2 regions of the Shewanella sp. CAL98-MNA-CIBAN-0140 genome follow, and region 1 is predicted to be linked to the other one. Evidence: predicted binding sites of a transcription regulator. Region 1 holds the regulator's gene; the other holds the start of a gene.
The links. Region 1 encodes FliA, which starts transcription of late flagellar genes. Its sites were predicted from a motif close to CTAAAGNTNNNNNNNNNNNNGCCGATA; they were not measured.

Region 1 (8,083 bases):
GGTTTTTTAGTGCCAGCGGTGCATATTCGTGACAATTTGGATTTATCCCCTAATGCGTATCGCATTTCGTTAATGGGCGTGGTGGTCGGTGAGGCAGAAGTGAGACATGATTGCGAGTTAGCGATTAATCCAGGCCAAGTTTACGGTAAGCTTGATGGCATTGAAACTCGCGACCCCGCTTTTGGTTTAGAGGCGGTATGGATAACCCCAGAGCAACGTGAACAGGCACAAACATTAGGCTATACCGTCGTCGATACCGCAACGGTTGTGGCTACACATATCAGCCAATTACTCAGTAATAATGCGGCCAAGCTATTAGGATATGAAGAAGTGCAGCAGTTAATAGACATGTTGGGCAAAAATTCACCTAAATTAGTCGATGGTTTTGTTCCCGATATTATGCCGCTGGGATCTGTGGTTAAAGTGATGCAAAACCTACTTAACGAAGGGGTATCGGTACGTGATTTACGCACCATAGTGCAAACCTTGTTAGAATACGGCACTAAGAGTAATGACACCGAAGTTTTAACCGCAGCAGTGCGGATTGCGCTAAAACGTATGATAGTGCAAGAAATCTCTGGACCAGAACTTGAAATACCTGTCATTACATTGGCGCCAGAGTTGGAACAGATGTTGCATAAGTCTATGCAGGCGACCGGCGGTGAAGGTCCTAATATTGAACCGGGTCTTGCAGAGCGTATGCAACAGTCATTATTAGACGCTGCACAGAAGCAAGAAATGGTAGGGCAACCAGCCATTTTATTGACATCTGGCATGCTCAGGTCAACGCTGTCACGATTTGTTAAATACACTATTCCCAATTTACGCGTGATTTCTTACCAAGAAATACCGGACGAGAAACAAATTAGAATTGTTTCTGCTGTAGGCCAATAGTGATAACGTCAGTTTATAGAGGTGCATAAGTGAAAATTAAACGATTTTTTGCCAAAGATATGCGCGCGGCATTGGCTCAAGTAAAAGAAATGTTGGGTTCTGACGCTGTCATTATGTCGAATAAAAAAGTCACTGGCGGAATCGAGATTGTCGCTGCTGTAGATTATGACGAACCTAAAGCCGCTATCGCTTCACAAGCGCCGACCACGGGTTTTATGGATGTGAGCGAAGACAAGGTGTCTTTAGGCGCTAAACCTGCCATAAAAGCCCAATCGAAGGTCAATCCTCCTGCGGCCGCAGATTCGTTACAGGCATTACTTGAAAAACAACACAATCGCATGACACAACAAATGTCCGTGCAACAAGACGAGCCAGAGTTACCTGAATGGGCCCGCCAATTACAAGGTGCAAAGTCGGCTAAACCCGCGTCGAACTTGCCACCGCAATCCGTCTCTGACAAACCAACAAAAAATAATAAAAACCACTCAGGCGATATGGATGATCTGCGTGAAGAAATGGCTTCATTACGTAGCTTATTAACTCATCAAGTTTCATCGTTAATGAAAGACCAAAAAAAGCGGACCGATCCTGTGGGAGCAATGCTTGAAAGTAAATTGATTGCCGCAGAGTTTTCTCCGGCAGTAGCTGCTAAACTAGCGGGATTAAGCCAACATTACACCCCAGCAGATTTAGTGCGCGCATTACCGCAAAGTTTAGCCAACTTACTCGACAACCAAGGCGATGATATTGTCAAACGGGGTGGTGTTGTGGCATTTGTGGGTCCTACGGGTGTTGGTAAAACGACTTCTTTAGCTAAAATTGCCGCCCGATTTGCCGCCCATCATGGACCAGAGCAGGTCGCATTGATTACCACAGATCATTACCGTATTGGCGCCTATGAGCAATTAGCCACTTATGGCAAAATAATGGGCTGTCCGGTTAAACAAGCACATGATTTAACTGAATTAGAACAAATTCTTTATCAGTTTAGAAATCGTAAGTTAGTGTTAATTGATACGGCAGGTATGGGGCAGCGAGATATGCGTTTATATCAGCAACTAGATAATTTAACAGCCAATAGTAGAATTCCAATTAGGAGCTACTTAGTCTTGTCGGCGACCGGTCAACGTCGCGTATTGCAAGATGCGGTTGAACATTTTAAACGGATCCCATTAGCGGGTGCGATTTTAACCAAGTTAGATGAATCAATATCAATTGCAGGTGCTTTGAGCGTATTGATTCAAAATGAGTTACCATTGAGCTATGTTACTGACGGTCAACGTGTTCCTGAGGACATGAAAGTGGCTGATACCCTAGAGTTGGCTAAGCAGGCTCTGGCGGCATTAAATGAAACAGAACAACAATCGTCACAAGACACAGCGTGGTCTAATGACAACGCCTATGCATTTGAGTAAAGTTATGACACGGGATCAAGCAAGTGGTTTACGTATGATGAATCAACCAAATAACGATAAAGTTAAAGTAATTGCCGTATCCGGTGGTAAAGGCGGAGTGGGCAAAACCAGTGTGTCAATTAATACCGCCGTTGCATTAGCTGAAAAAGGCAAACGCGTATTAGTACTTGATGCCGATTTAGGGTTAGCCAACGTCGATGTCATGCTGGGGATCCGCGCTGAGAAAAATTTATCTCATGTTTTGTCCGGTGATGCCGAATTAGATGACATCATTGTGCGCGGACCCAAAGGGATCGGTATTGTTCCTGCTACGTCAGGTTCTCAAGCAATGGTTGAATTGACGCAAGCACAACATGCCGGACTGATACGTGCATTTAGTGAAATGCGTACTCAGTTCGATATTTTAATTGTTGATACTGCTGCCGGTATATCAGATATGGTGCTGAGTTTTTCTCGTGCATCACAGGATGTATTAATTGTTGTTTGCGACGAGCCGACATCGATTACCGATGCTTATGCACTGATTAAAATTTTAAGTCGCGAGCATGGTGTGTTCCACTTCAAAATTGTGGCAAATATGGTGCGTAGTTTACGAGAAGGTATGGAATTATTTGCAAAACTGAGTAAAGTGACCGATAGATTTTTAGATGTTGCTTTAGAGCTGGTTGCAACAATACCCTTTGATGAGAATTTACGTAAAGCGGTTCGTAAGCAAAAGTTAGTTGTTGAAGCGTATCCTAAATCTCCTTCAGCTATTGCTTACCATGGATTAGCCAATAAAATTATGACTTGGCCGGTGCCACAACAGCCCGGCGGCCATTTAGAATTCTTTGTTGAACGTCTTGTACAACGTAAGCCGATACAAGAAGGAAGAACGGGTGAATAAAGCCGCAGCGTATACTCAGTTCGATAACAAAACATCTATTGTTGAACAGTATGCACCGCTGGTTAAAAGAATTGCTCATCATATGCTGGCAAGATTACCAGCATCGGTGCAACTCGATGACCTATTACAAGCTGGGATGATGGGGTTGCTTGAGGCCTCATCAAAATTTGATGATAGTAAAGGGGCCAAATTTGAAACCTTTGCTGGTATCCGAATTCGTGGTGCAATGATAGATGAAATTCGCCGAGGTGACTGGGTTCCACGCTCAGTTCATCGTAATAATCGTCGTGTAGCACAAGTGATTGATGAATTAGGGCAGAAGCTTGGACGTGATGCTCATGATACTGAAATTGCAGAAAAACTTGATATGTCGCTTGATGAATACCATCACATCTTAAATGATGTTTCTGTTGGTAAAATCATCGGTATAGAAGATCTTGGTGTTGCGCAAGATGTGTTAATCACAGACAACGAATCGCCAGATGAAACCTTTGACTCGCTTGCTGAAATTCAATTTCAATCTGCATTGGTTGAAGCAATTAAGACATTGCCAGAAAGAGATGCGTTAGTGCTGTCGTTATATTATGACGAAGCATTAAATTTAAAAGAAATTGGTGCAATCCTTGAAGTTAGCGAATCGCGAGTAAGCCAGATATTAAGTCAGGCAATGCTCAGGTTAAAAGCCAAACTCAAGCATTGGACACAAGAATAATAACTTATATAGAGCGAACGAGAGTCAGCTCACCGGAGGAAACCTTGGACAAGAATATGAAGATTCTTATTGTTGACGATTTTTCAACAATGAGGCGTATCATTAAGAACTTGTTGCGAGACTTGGGATACAATAATACTCAAGAAGCAGATGATGGCTCAACAGCCCTACCAATGTTACAAAAAGGCGATTTTGATTTTGTAGTAACAGACTGGAACATGCCTGGAATGCAAGGTATTGATTTACTTAGAGCCATTCGTGCTGATGATTCGTTAAAGCATTTACCTGTATTGATGGTAACCGCTGAAGCTAAGCGTGAACAAATTATTGCTGCAGCGCAAGCTGGTGTAAATGGTTATGTAGTAAAGCCTTTCACCGCCGCTACGTTAAAAGAAAAGCTAGATAAAATCTTTGAACGACTCGCATAACCAAGGATTAGTCATGCAGGCATCAATATCGGGCTTGGTCACTCTTGAACAAGCCCAAGAACTTGTTGAATTACTTACCTCGGGTAATCAAGCAGAAGCTGATGATTACATCAGAGAGCTTGCCACGCCATTGCAGCGTGAGCTTTTTGAAGAAGTCGGTAAGTTAACTCGACAACTCCACAGTGCACTAAAAGATTTCAAAGTTGATAACCGTTTATCTGAATTAGCGAATACCGAAATACCGGATGCTAAAGAAAGGTTGAACTATGTTATCGATATGACAGAACAAGCTGCAAATAAAACCATGGATGCAGTTGAAGAATGTCTTCCTTTGGCCGATACCATCATTAGCAATATACAATCAGTGACGCCCATGTGGGATAAATTGATGCGTCGTGATATAGAATTGGGTGAATTTAAGTCACTTTGTCATGATGTTCAACAGTTTATGTCGCATAGCGAGCATGACTCTAATCGCCTTCGCGAGCTGTTAAATCAAATTTTAATGGCGCAAGATTTTCAAGATTTGACCGGTCAAATGATCCGTCGAGTGATTGATTTAGTTCGTGAAGTAGAAACTAATTTGGTTTCAATGCTAACAGTGTTTGGTGATAATGCTAGCGAATTATTGCCTACTATAAACGATAATAAAATAGAAGCAGAAGGTCCCATTATGCATGCTGAACGGCGTGAAGATGTGGTAACTGGTCAAGATGAAGTAGATGATCTGCTATCAAGTCTGGGTTTCTAATTAGGAGTCAATTTAATGTCTTTTGATGTTGATGAAGAGATACTCCAGGACTTTTTAATTGAAGCTGGTGAGATTTTAGAGCTTCTACAGGAGCAGCTCGTTACTCTTGAAAATAATCCTGATGACAGTGATTTACTTAATGCTATTTTCCGTGGATTTCACACCGTTAAAGGTGGGGCTGGTTTTTTAAGTCTGGGTCCAATGGTTGATGTTTGTCATGAAGCTGAAAATACCTTCGACCTTTTACGCACCCGCAAACGCGGCGTAAATTCAGAGTTAATGGATATTATTTTGCAAGCGGTTGATGCGATTAATACCATGTTTGCTCAAACTCAGCAGGGACAGCAGCAAGACTCCGCTGATCCTGCGTTACTCGCTAAACTCAAATTATTAAGTTCAGGTGCACCATTACCTTCAGAAATGACGGCAGGAGAGCCAGAACCCATTGAAAATATTGTTGAGTTTAACCAGCCTGAATCCATCGAAGAAATGAGTATGCCCTCAGCGCAAACATCCGGCTCAGGCAGTATTGATGAAATTGATGAGTCTGAATTTGAAGCTTTACTTGATGCTTTACATGGTACAGGCAAAAGTCCTGCTTCATCTAAAGCTTCTGATAGTAAAAAAGCCAATATCGATTCAACGTCTGCGGTAACCAATAGTAGTGACGACATTACTGATGATGAATTTGAAGCATTGTTAGATGAATTACATGGCTCAGGATCGTTTAAAGCTAAATCAGAAGCGGTAGTTTCAGCTAAACCAGCTACCCCGCCTGTTGCTGAACCTCTTGTTGATTCTGATGAATTCACTGACGATGAATTTGAACGTCTTTTAGATGAATTACACGGTAAAGGTACTGCGCCGGTAGTTAAACCACAATCAACTACCGCTGTAGAGTCCAATAAAGTGGTCGCTCCCCCAGTGGTAAAACCGACGGCAACACCAGTTGTTAAGCCCGTAGCATCATCTGCCCCGGCAGTTGCTCCTAAGGCGCCTTCTGTTCCGCAAGGTGAGACAACCGTTCGTGTTGATACCGCTCGGTTAGACGACATCATGAATATGGTTGGTGAGTTGGTCTTAGTTCGTAACCGACTGGTTAGCTTAGGCATTAATCGTGAAGATGAGGAAATGTCTAAGGCTCTTGCTAACCTTGATTTAGTCACTGCTGATTTGCAAGGCGCAGTGATGAAAACCCGCATGCAGCCTATCAAGAAAGTGTTTGGCCGATTCCCTCGTGTTGTTCGAGATATGGCCCGCACCTTAAATAAAGAAATTAATTTAGTCATGATTGGTGAAGATACCGATCTTGATAAAAATTTAGTTGAGGCGTTAGCCGATCCTTTGGTCCACTTGGTGCGAAACTCAGTCGATCACGGTATCGAAATGCCGATTACTCGTGAAGCAAGTGGTAAATCTCGAACGGGCACGATTACCTTATCGGCTAGCCAAGAAGGTGACCACATCCTGCTTAAAATTGAGGATGATGGCGCGGGGATGGACCCTGAGAAGCTAAAACAGATTGCGATAAGTCGTGGTGTGTTAGATGAAGATGCCGCCGCGAGAATGACCGATAACGAAGCTTATAACCTGATTTTTGCTCCAGGCTTTTCAACCAAAGTTGAAGTTTCAGATATTTCAGGCCGTGGAGTGGGTATGGATGTGGTGAAAACCCGCATCAACCAACTTAACGGTACGGTTTATATTGATTCGATGAAAGGTAAGGGCACCATACTTGAAATTAAAGTGCCATTAACCTTGGCGATTATGCCGACATTGATGATTGAAGTGTCCAATCAAGTCTTTGCACTGCCGTTAACGAGTGTGAATGAAATCTTTAATTTAGATATAACAAAAACCAATATTGTTGATGGTCAATTGACGGTTATTTTCCGTAATAAGGCCGTGCCATTATTTTATCTAGAAAAATGGTTACACAGCAAAAAATCAACCTTTAAACATGGTGATAAGAAGCATGGTCATGTTGTGATTGTTCAGCTTGGTACTATGCAGATTGGCTTCGTTGTTGATGCATTGATTGGACAAGAAGAAGTTGTTATTAAGCCACTTGGCAGTATGTTACAAGGCACGCCTGGAATGGCGGGTGCGACAATTACATCCGATGGTGGCATTGCACTTATTTTAGATGTGCCAGGGCTGCTAAAACACTACGCTAAAAGTAAAAAGTAATAATAAAAGTTCCATTATTTAAGGAATTAAATGGCCATAAAAGTACTAGTTGTAGATGATTCTAGCTTTTTTCGACGTCGAGTCAGTGAGATTGTCAATCAAGATCCTGATCTCGAAGTTGTTGCCGTTGCTGTTAATGGTAAAGAAGCTGTTGAGATGGCTGCAAAATTAAAGCCTCAAGTCATTACGATGGACATTGAGATGCCTGTGATGGATGGGATAACGGCTGTTCGTGAAATCATGGCGAATAATCCTACCCCTATTTTGATGTTTTCATCGTTAACTCATGATGGCGCTAAAGCGACACTGGATGCGTTAGACGCTGGTGCATTGGATTTTCTGCCAAAACGCTTTGAGGATATTGCGACAAATAAAGACGATGCGATACTGTTGTTACAACAACGAATTAAAGCATTAGGTCGACGCAGGATGTATCGTTCTAGCTCGTTATCGACTACATCATTACCGCAACCTCGTAGAGCAACGACGACTGCCGCAGATACCCATACCTCTCATCGACCATTAAGTAGTCGTTTGCCCCCACATGCCGCACCAGTTGCAGCCCGTTCCAGTCTATCGAGTGCACCGAGTGCACCCGCTGATCGCCAAACCGCCAATCCAACAACGTCTTCAGTATCGTCTATTCGAGCCAGCGGTAAGCAATATAGAGCATTATTGATTGGGACATCAACCGGTGGGCCGGTCGCATTACAGAAGGTGTTAACGGCATTTCCAGCCAATTATCCTCATCCTATTGTGTTGATCCAGCACATGCCTGCGGCGTTTACCCCAGCCTTTGCGGCACGC
Region 2 (8,083 bases), on a different contig from region 1:
CGACAAAAGCAATATCTTCTGCCAACAGTTCTGCTTGGCGGACACCCAGTGCTTTTAACCATTGGGTACGAGCTCGTTCAAAAAATTTTAAGTAATTCGAATGATACACAACACCACCCGCATCGGTATCTTCGTAATAGACTGAAATAGGCCAAACAAACATAATTTGAACATCAATTTTTAGGTTGTAAAAGTTGGCTTACTATACCGAGTACCAACACGCTTGTGAATAATGTACTAAGTGAAAAGCAGACTTTATTTTGCTCAAAATGCGCTTAAACACACGAAAAACCTCAGAAACTGTAAGAGATGAAGCTTTATTAATGTATTTTCCAAAAAAATTAACGACCTATTAAACAAAACATGGCATACAAATAAAACATTTATTGGTGACAACGGCCTAGTTCTAGCCACTTAAAAACCTAAAAAAGCCTTAAAAGCAACGCGGCCAAGGTGAACGTAAACCGCGCACTGCAACTTATCATCCCACGCCCTGTAAAATGTAAACATGAATAAAATATCATCTAATAATATTGGATGCTTACGTTGTCAGTAATCAAGTCTTCAGTGATTCAAGAAGGGAGATTATTCAGCGCGTTTATCACTGGATATGAACTTAGCCTCATAAAGACATTTTCGGAGTTTATTCTGTTTCAGATATAAGTAGCTTGATGATGTTCACCTTGGTTAAGAGCCATACTTATCAACATCAAGAAGATAAACATGCTTTATATCACAGCAAGATATATTCTATTTGTTAAATAATATTGTTTTAAAATTAACTAATCCGAATAATTATGCATTAAATGTATATAACAAACTAAAAAACCACTATATAAGCCGTTCAGCGTATAAAAACCATATTAAGATCACTAAAAAGCATTAGTTTTACTAATCATAATGCGTATTTTTTCTAGTTTGCCAGATAAGTGTATTCATTCTACTATGACCTTGTTTTCAGGACACATCTGATTTAGATGTTGAAAACCAAGAACGCCAAACTGATGTAACCCAATACTTCAGTTATCCTTAGTTCTTATGTTTGACTTCCTTCCTTAAATTTGTTGATTGCAAATTATTTAGCCCACTTGGATTAAGTGGGTCTTTTTTTGCCTTTTTTTCAGTATCTTCATAAACAAACTTATAAGCGAACAAATCAGAGCATTTCAATTCAAGCCATATTAATGGAGAAAAAATTGAGTCTTTTTAATCAATATGGAGGAAAACGAGACACGCTTGCATCGCTTTACTCGTTAGCCTCTAAAGGAGCAACAATCGTTTACAAATGACTCTTTTATATCAGTATTAGCTTGGTCTAACGAATGTTGAATGACCGCCGAGTGAGGCCTTATTGATGAGCGTTGATATAATGCCTTAGCGTGGAAAACCCGTTTATTGATTATTATTTATATCTCAATGGTATCGAGAAAAAGAGGCTACTGTGGCGGAATATACATACAACAACTGAATAAATAGATAGCTAATCTTGTTACGGGCTAAATAGGGTCAATACTGCGCTTAATAGTGCAGCTAATAATACATGAGGTGGGTTTATATCGGCTTGGTTATTTTAATCACAACTCTGCGGTTCATCTTACGTTCTTCAGCAAGGTCATTGCCAGTAACATGACGTTTTTCGCCATGCCCCTCGGTATGAATACGATCTTTAGTAATACCGCTAGCAATTAAAATATTTTTCACTGAGTCAGCCCGTTTATCTGACACCTTTTGGTTAACCAAGCGCCCACCGTAGCTGTCAGTGTAAGCATCAATAAGAACGAGTTCTACTTCAGAGTCATAAGACAAATAGCGCTGTATTTTTTGTAATTGGTGGGTAGAGAAACGCGTCAGATCGACCCCGCCTTCTTGGTAATGTAATACCGTAAAAGCAATATCATCAAAACTGTAAGGCAGCAAATTAGCTAAACAAGCGCGAAACTCACGATATTTACCGCCAAAATTAGCCGACGACAATCCCACTGCAATCTTAGCGTTGTGATTATACCAATCAGCATAGTAAAAAGTGGGTTCCATTCCTTGACTCAATTCATTCAACATCGACCAAGCGGCTTTTTTGGGTACTTCACCATTAAATTGCTTGTTATAAGTCAGTTGGGTGATTTCTTTGGAATTATGCCCAGGACGCCAACTCGGAGCTCGGCTAATTAATGTTGCCTTGGTCACCGCATCAGGCTTAAGCCACATATCTAAGGTGAAGTTTAAATTCAAATCTTTACCTGCCCTACTGGTAAACACCGCGCGACCATAATTAGGAATATCATGTTCAAGACGACACTCTATCGGATTACTCTCACCAATGCGCCATGCTGAGTTTTCGAGCGACGCCACGTAGTGCCTCAAATCAGCATTAGCCGTTGAGCAAAGACACAAACTTGCGAGAATTATCAGTTTTCGCCACATAAAAACACCCTATATACCTGATTACATACTTTCTATCGGCCACAAAGTCAGTTCCTTTAGTCAACAATCATGTTTAATCGATGATAAAAACCACAATCAAACATGACACTGAGCTTGAGTTTGCGCATAATACTCGGCCTACATCATTTGCACCGATGAATGATAGCTATTGAGGATAAAGACTGTAATGACTGATATTTGCGACGCTAACAAGTTTAAACACCGCTTTCGTGGTTATTTCCCTGTTGTTATCGATGTCGAAACTGCGGGTTTTAATGCCAATACCGATGCGTTGCTTGAAATTGCCGTCAGCTTATTAAAAATGAATAGTGATGGGGTCATTGAACTTGATAAAACCCTTCATTTTCATATTGAGCCTTTTGAGGGCGCGAACCTAGAGCCTGAATCTTTAGCTTTTAATGGTATCGATCCCACCAACCCACTTCGTGGTGCGGTAGACGAAAAAGTCGCTTTGTTAGAGATTTTTAAAGAAGTCAAAAAAGCCCAAAAAGCAGTAGATTGTCATCGCAGTATTATTGTCGCTCACAATGCCGCTTTTGACTTAGGGTTTGTGAACAAGGCCATAGAACGAAACGGTTTAAAACGATCTCCTTTTCATCCTTTTGCGAGCTTTGATACCGCAACACTTGCTGGCCTTGCTATTGGGCACACGGTATTGGCTAAAGCGTGTAAAATGGCTGGCATCGATTTCGACAACAAAGAAGCGCATTCAGCATTATATGATACCGAACGCACCGCCGAATTATTTTGCCTTATCGTCAATCGTTGGAAAGCATTAGGTGGTTGGCCATTAGCCGCTGTGGAAGAGAAGAGCGATCCAGCCAGCGAATAATGGATACTAGGTAACCTCCGCTCGAGATAACAATTGCATCTCAAGCAGGCTATATCGCCTTAGAACGGTCGATAAAATATTTATCTTACTCAATAAAAAAGCTGCCGAAGCAGCTTTTTTATTGTCTCTAATCCGCTAGATTATAGCTTGTCAGAGTTATCTCTTAAGTATGCTGCGACACCTTCTGTGCTAGCAGTCATGCCTTTTTCGCCTTTTGACCAGCCAGCAGGACAAACTTCACCGTGCTCTTCATGGAACTGAAGAGCGTCGATCATACGGATCATTTCGTCAACGTTACGGCCTAATGGTAAATCGTTAACCACTTGGTGACGAACTTGGCCTTCTTTGTCTACTAAGAAAGAACCACGGAAAGCCACGCCAGCTTCTGGATGCTCAACGTCGTATGCTTTACAAATTTCATGTTTAACGTCAGCAACTAGTGTGTATTTAACTTGGCCAATACCCCCCTTGTCTACTGGAGTGTTACGCCATGCGTTATGAGTGAACTGTGAGTCAATTGAAACACCAATCACTTCAACACCACGCTTGGTGAACTCTTCCATGCGGTGATCAAAAGCAATTAGCTCTGATGGGCATACAAAAGTAAAATCGAGTGGGTAGAAGAAAATAACCGCAGGCTTACCTTTAATTGCGGTAGCGAGGTTAAATGTGTCAACAATCTCACCAGAACCAAGAACGGCTGCTGCGGTAAAATCTGGGGCTGGACGGCCTACTAATACGCTCATTATCTATCTCCATTTAATGGCTTAAACATTCAACAACGGCAAAGCGTTCTTGCTAATTGTGATCTACTTAACAATTGACTATGCCGTTGGGACTTATATCAGAGGTATACCATACATCTAATTTAGCGGACTTATAAGTTATTTCAAATGAAAATGGGTTTACCTGCTGAAAAATAAAACATGCTGACCCACTAAATAATAACTGTCGAATATTACAAAAATGATTTGCTGACATGACCTAGGCAAACATTATCCACAACGGAAGGTAATATTGATTGAAAAATCGGCATAAATAAGTAAAAAGTCGATATACGCTGGACAAATATGCTGTAGACGGTCAAGAATAGCCGCCTCACTTACTTTTATGAAATATAATTATGAATGCGGTTGTTATCGCGGTTTGCTTAATGCTTTTTTTAAGCTTTATTCGAATTAACGTTGTGGTCTCGTTGACCATTAGTGCTGTTGTGGCGGGTTTAGTCGGTGGATTAGATATTCATCAAACGATAGCAGCCTTTAATGACGGACTCGGCGGCGGAGCTCAAATTGCATTAAGTTATGCATTGCTTGGCGCGTTTGCGGCAGCATTGTCACATTCGGGCTTAACAACGTTAATTTCCCATTCAATTATTAAAAAGCTCGGCAAAGAACCCAATAGTGGTAATACTCAAGTGGTACGTTGGTTGTTATTGGTCACAATACTGTTAATGGCTATTTCATCGCAAAATATTTTACCTATTCACATTGCCTTTATCCCGATCCTTATTCCACCATTATTACATGTCATTTCCAAGCTACATATCGACCGCCGTCTTATAGCCTGTATTCTAACGTTCGGCTTGGTCACCACTTATATGATATTACCTATCGGTTTTGGCGGAATTTTCCTCAATGACATCCTTTTAGCAAATTTGAACATTAATGGTTTAAATGCAGTCGGTGAACAAATTCCTAAGGCAATGTTATTACCTGCTATGGGCATGGTTGTTGGTCTACTCACGGCGATATTTATCAGTTACCGCAAACCTAGACAATATATTATTGAGCAACCTGTGATAAATGACAGCATTTCAACCACGATTAGCCGAAAAAGTCTGTTGATATCATTATCAGCAATAGTGGTGACTTTAGTGGTTCAATTACAAACTGATTCAATGATATTTGGTGCATTAAGCGGATTTATTATTTTCCGTTTTTCAGGAATTATTAAACATGAAGTGAGTAAAGACCTGTTCGACCAAGGTGTGCATATGATGGCCAACATTGGCTTTATTATGATTGCAGCAGCAGGTTTTGCCGCCGTGGTTAAGTCGACCGGGGAAGTCGGCACACTGGTGACGTCTTTAGGCGACATGATAGGTGACAACAAAGCAATAGCCGCATTATTGATGCTTATTGTTGGCTTATTGATTACCATGGGCATTGGCTCTTCGTTTTCAACCATTCCGATTATCGCCACCATTTATGTACCGTTAGCACTCAGTTTTGGTTTTTCTGTGGCGGCAACCATTGCGCTAGTCGGTACCGCTGCCGCGCTTGGTGACGCAGGTTCGCCAGCATCGGATTCAACGCTAGGTCCCACAGCAGGTCTTAATGCCGATGGGCAACATGATCATATTCGCGACAGCGTGATCCCAACGTTCATTCACTATAATATTCCACTGCTTGTTTTTGGTTGGATTGCTGCGATGGTGCTTTAACATTCAACAGCTGGCTAAGGCTTATCAAGATAGAAATAAAAACGGGAGCCTCAATAAAGGCTCCCGTTTTTATGGTCTCGCACATGATGTTAATTATACCGAGCCTGGGTATCTACAATCCGTATAACGAATTATTTGGTACCAAATATCTTATCGCCCGCATCACCTAAACCTGGCAAGATATAACCTTTCTCGTTTAAGCAATCATCAATCGCTGCAGTGTACAGTTCAATATCAGGGTGAGCTAGTTCAAGGGCTTTAATGCCTTCAGGCGCAGCAACCAAAACTAAAGCTCTAATTGATGTACAACCACGTTTTTTCAGCAGGTCGATTGTCGCAATCATTGAGCCGCCAGTGGCTAACATTGGATCAACCACTAAAGCGATACGCTCGTCTACATTACTGACTATTTTTTCAAAATAAGGCACAGGCTGAAGTGTTTCTTCATCACGATAGATACCGACAACAGAAATACGTGCACTGGGAAGATGCTCAAGTACGCCATCCATCATGCCTAAACCCGCACGTAAAATAGGCACTACAGTCACTTTTTTACCTTTAAGTTGCTCAATATTGACCGGACCATTCCAACCTTCAATTGTCACCATTTCCGTTTCAAAATCAGCGGTGGCTTCATAGGTTAATAAACTGCCAACTTCTGTTGCAAGTTCACGAAATCGTTTGGTGCTGATATCCGCTTCACGCATCAAACCGACTTTATGACGAACCAGAGGATGCTTTACTTCAACGACTTTCATTTATTTCTCCTAGATTTCTGACTATTTCAGGCAAATTTGATAAATGTTAGACGATTTATCCTATCTATAAAACATAAAGTTTCAAAATTGCAGTAAATCGTGACCTAAACCAATAAAAATAGGTAATTCATCGTTTTATTTATAGGATAAAGTAAAAACATGACTTTCGACTCGGGACACAAACTGGTAGAATATCGGCGCATAAAATTCCATAAAACGATGTACCCTAGAGGATCCTCCGTGACCACTCCTACCCCCCTAAGTTACAAAGATGCCGGCGTTGATATCGATGCAGGTAATGCGTTAGTAAACAACATTAAATCAGCGGTAAAACGCACTCGTCGTCCAGAAGTTATGGGCAATTTAGGTGGTTTTGGCGCATTGTGCGAATTACCGACTAAATACAAACACCCAGTACTTGTTTCTGGCACTGATGGTGTTGGCACCAAATTAAGATTAGCCATTGATTATAAAAAGCATGACACCGTAGGCGTTGATTTAGTTGCTATGTGTGTCAACGACCTGATTGTTTCAGGTGCTGAACCGCTTTTCTTCCTCGATTACTACGCGACTGGTAAACTTGACGTTGCAACGGCGACCTCGGTTGTCAGTGGAATCGCAGAAGGTTGTTTCCAATCAGGTTGTGCATTAATCGGTGGCGAAACAGCTGAAATGCCCGGCATGTATGAAGGCGAAGATTACGATCTTGCCGGATTTTGTGTTGGTGTTGTTGAAAAAGCAGATATCATTGATGGTACAAAAGTAAAAGCGGGTGACTCACTCATTGCGCTTGGTTCAAGTGGTCCTCACTCAAACGGTTACTCGTTAATCCGTAAGGTATTAGAAGTCAGCAAAGCGGACCCGCAACAAGATCTTGCTGGTAAGCCGTTAATTGACCATTTACTCGAGCCGACAAAAATTTATGTTAAACCTTTATTGAAACTGATTGAACAATCAGATATTCACGCAATGGCGCACATTACTGGTGGTGGATTCTGGGAAAATATCCCACGAGTACTTCCTGATGATTGTAAAGCTGTGGTAAAGGGTGACTCTTGGCAATGGCCAGTGGTGTTCGATTGGTTAATGACAAACGGCAATATTGCACAACATGAAATGTTCCTCACATTTAACTGTGGTGTAGGTATGGTTATTGCGCTGCCAACAGACAAAGTGGATGCCGCATTAGCATTATTAACCGCAGAAGGCGAAAATGCATGGTTGATAGGTGAAATTGCCACGCGTCAAGGCGACGAAGAGCAAGTGGAGATCATCTAATGACCCAAAGCTGTCGTGTTGTGGTATTGATTTCCGGTAAGGGCAGTAATCTTCAAGCTATCATTGATGGTTGTGACGATAACCTAAAGGCTGACGTTGTTGGTGTGATCAGTAACAAGCCGGATGCTTATGGATTAATTCGCGCTCATCAAAGCGAAATTGATACCAGTTGCGTTATTCCTTATATCAATGAAGTACGCAGCGATTACGATGCACGTTTATTAAAAACAATAGAGAAATACCAACCAGATCTGATTATTCTTGCGGGTTTTATGCGTATTTTGACCGATGAGTTTGTTCGCCATTTCCTTGGGAAAATGATTAATG

Region 2: a site for FliA is predicted at 2,455-2,481, ahead of AAEY93_RS17680 (flagellar protein MotY). Genes of this name have one in related genera too.

What each region holds. Positions count from the first base shown of each region.
Region 1 is NZ_JBEOPI010000050.1:9,299-17,381, reverse strand. It holds gene flhA (flagellar biosynthesis protein FlhA) at 1-894, shown strand, start outside; gene flhF (flagellar biosynthesis GTPase FlhF) at 924-2,309, shown strand; gene AAEY93_RS18710 (MinD/ParA family protein) at 2,314-3,195, shown strand; gene AAEY93_RS18705 (RNA polymerase sigma factor FliA) at 3,188-3,907, shown strand; gene cheY (chemotaxis response regulator CheY) at 3,952-4,335, shown strand; gene AAEY93_RS18695 (protein phosphatase CheZ) at 4,349-5,086, shown strand; gene AAEY93_RS18690 (chemotaxis protein CheA) at 5,102-7,276, shown strand; gene AAEY93_RS18685 (protein-glutamate methylesterase/protein-glutamine glutaminase) at 7,307-8,083, shown strand, end outside.
Region 2 is NZ_JBEOPI010000043.1:5,395-13,477, forward strand. It holds gene ybgC (tol-pal system-associated acyl-CoA thioesterase) at 1-166, opposite strand, end outside; gene AAEY93_RS17680 (flagellar protein MotY) at 1,552-2,421, opposite strand; gene rnt (ribonuclease T) at 2,609-3,274, shown strand; gene AAEY93_RS17690 (peroxiredoxin) at 3,415-4,020, opposite strand; gene AAEY93_RS17695 (Na+/H+ antiporter family protein) at 4,398-5,720, shown strand; gene upp (uracil phosphoribosyltransferase) at 5,852-6,478, opposite strand; gene purM (phosphoribosylformylglycinamidine cyclo-ligase) at 6,719-7,756, shown strand; gene purN (phosphoribosylglycinamide formyltransferase) at 7,756-8,083, shown strand, end outside.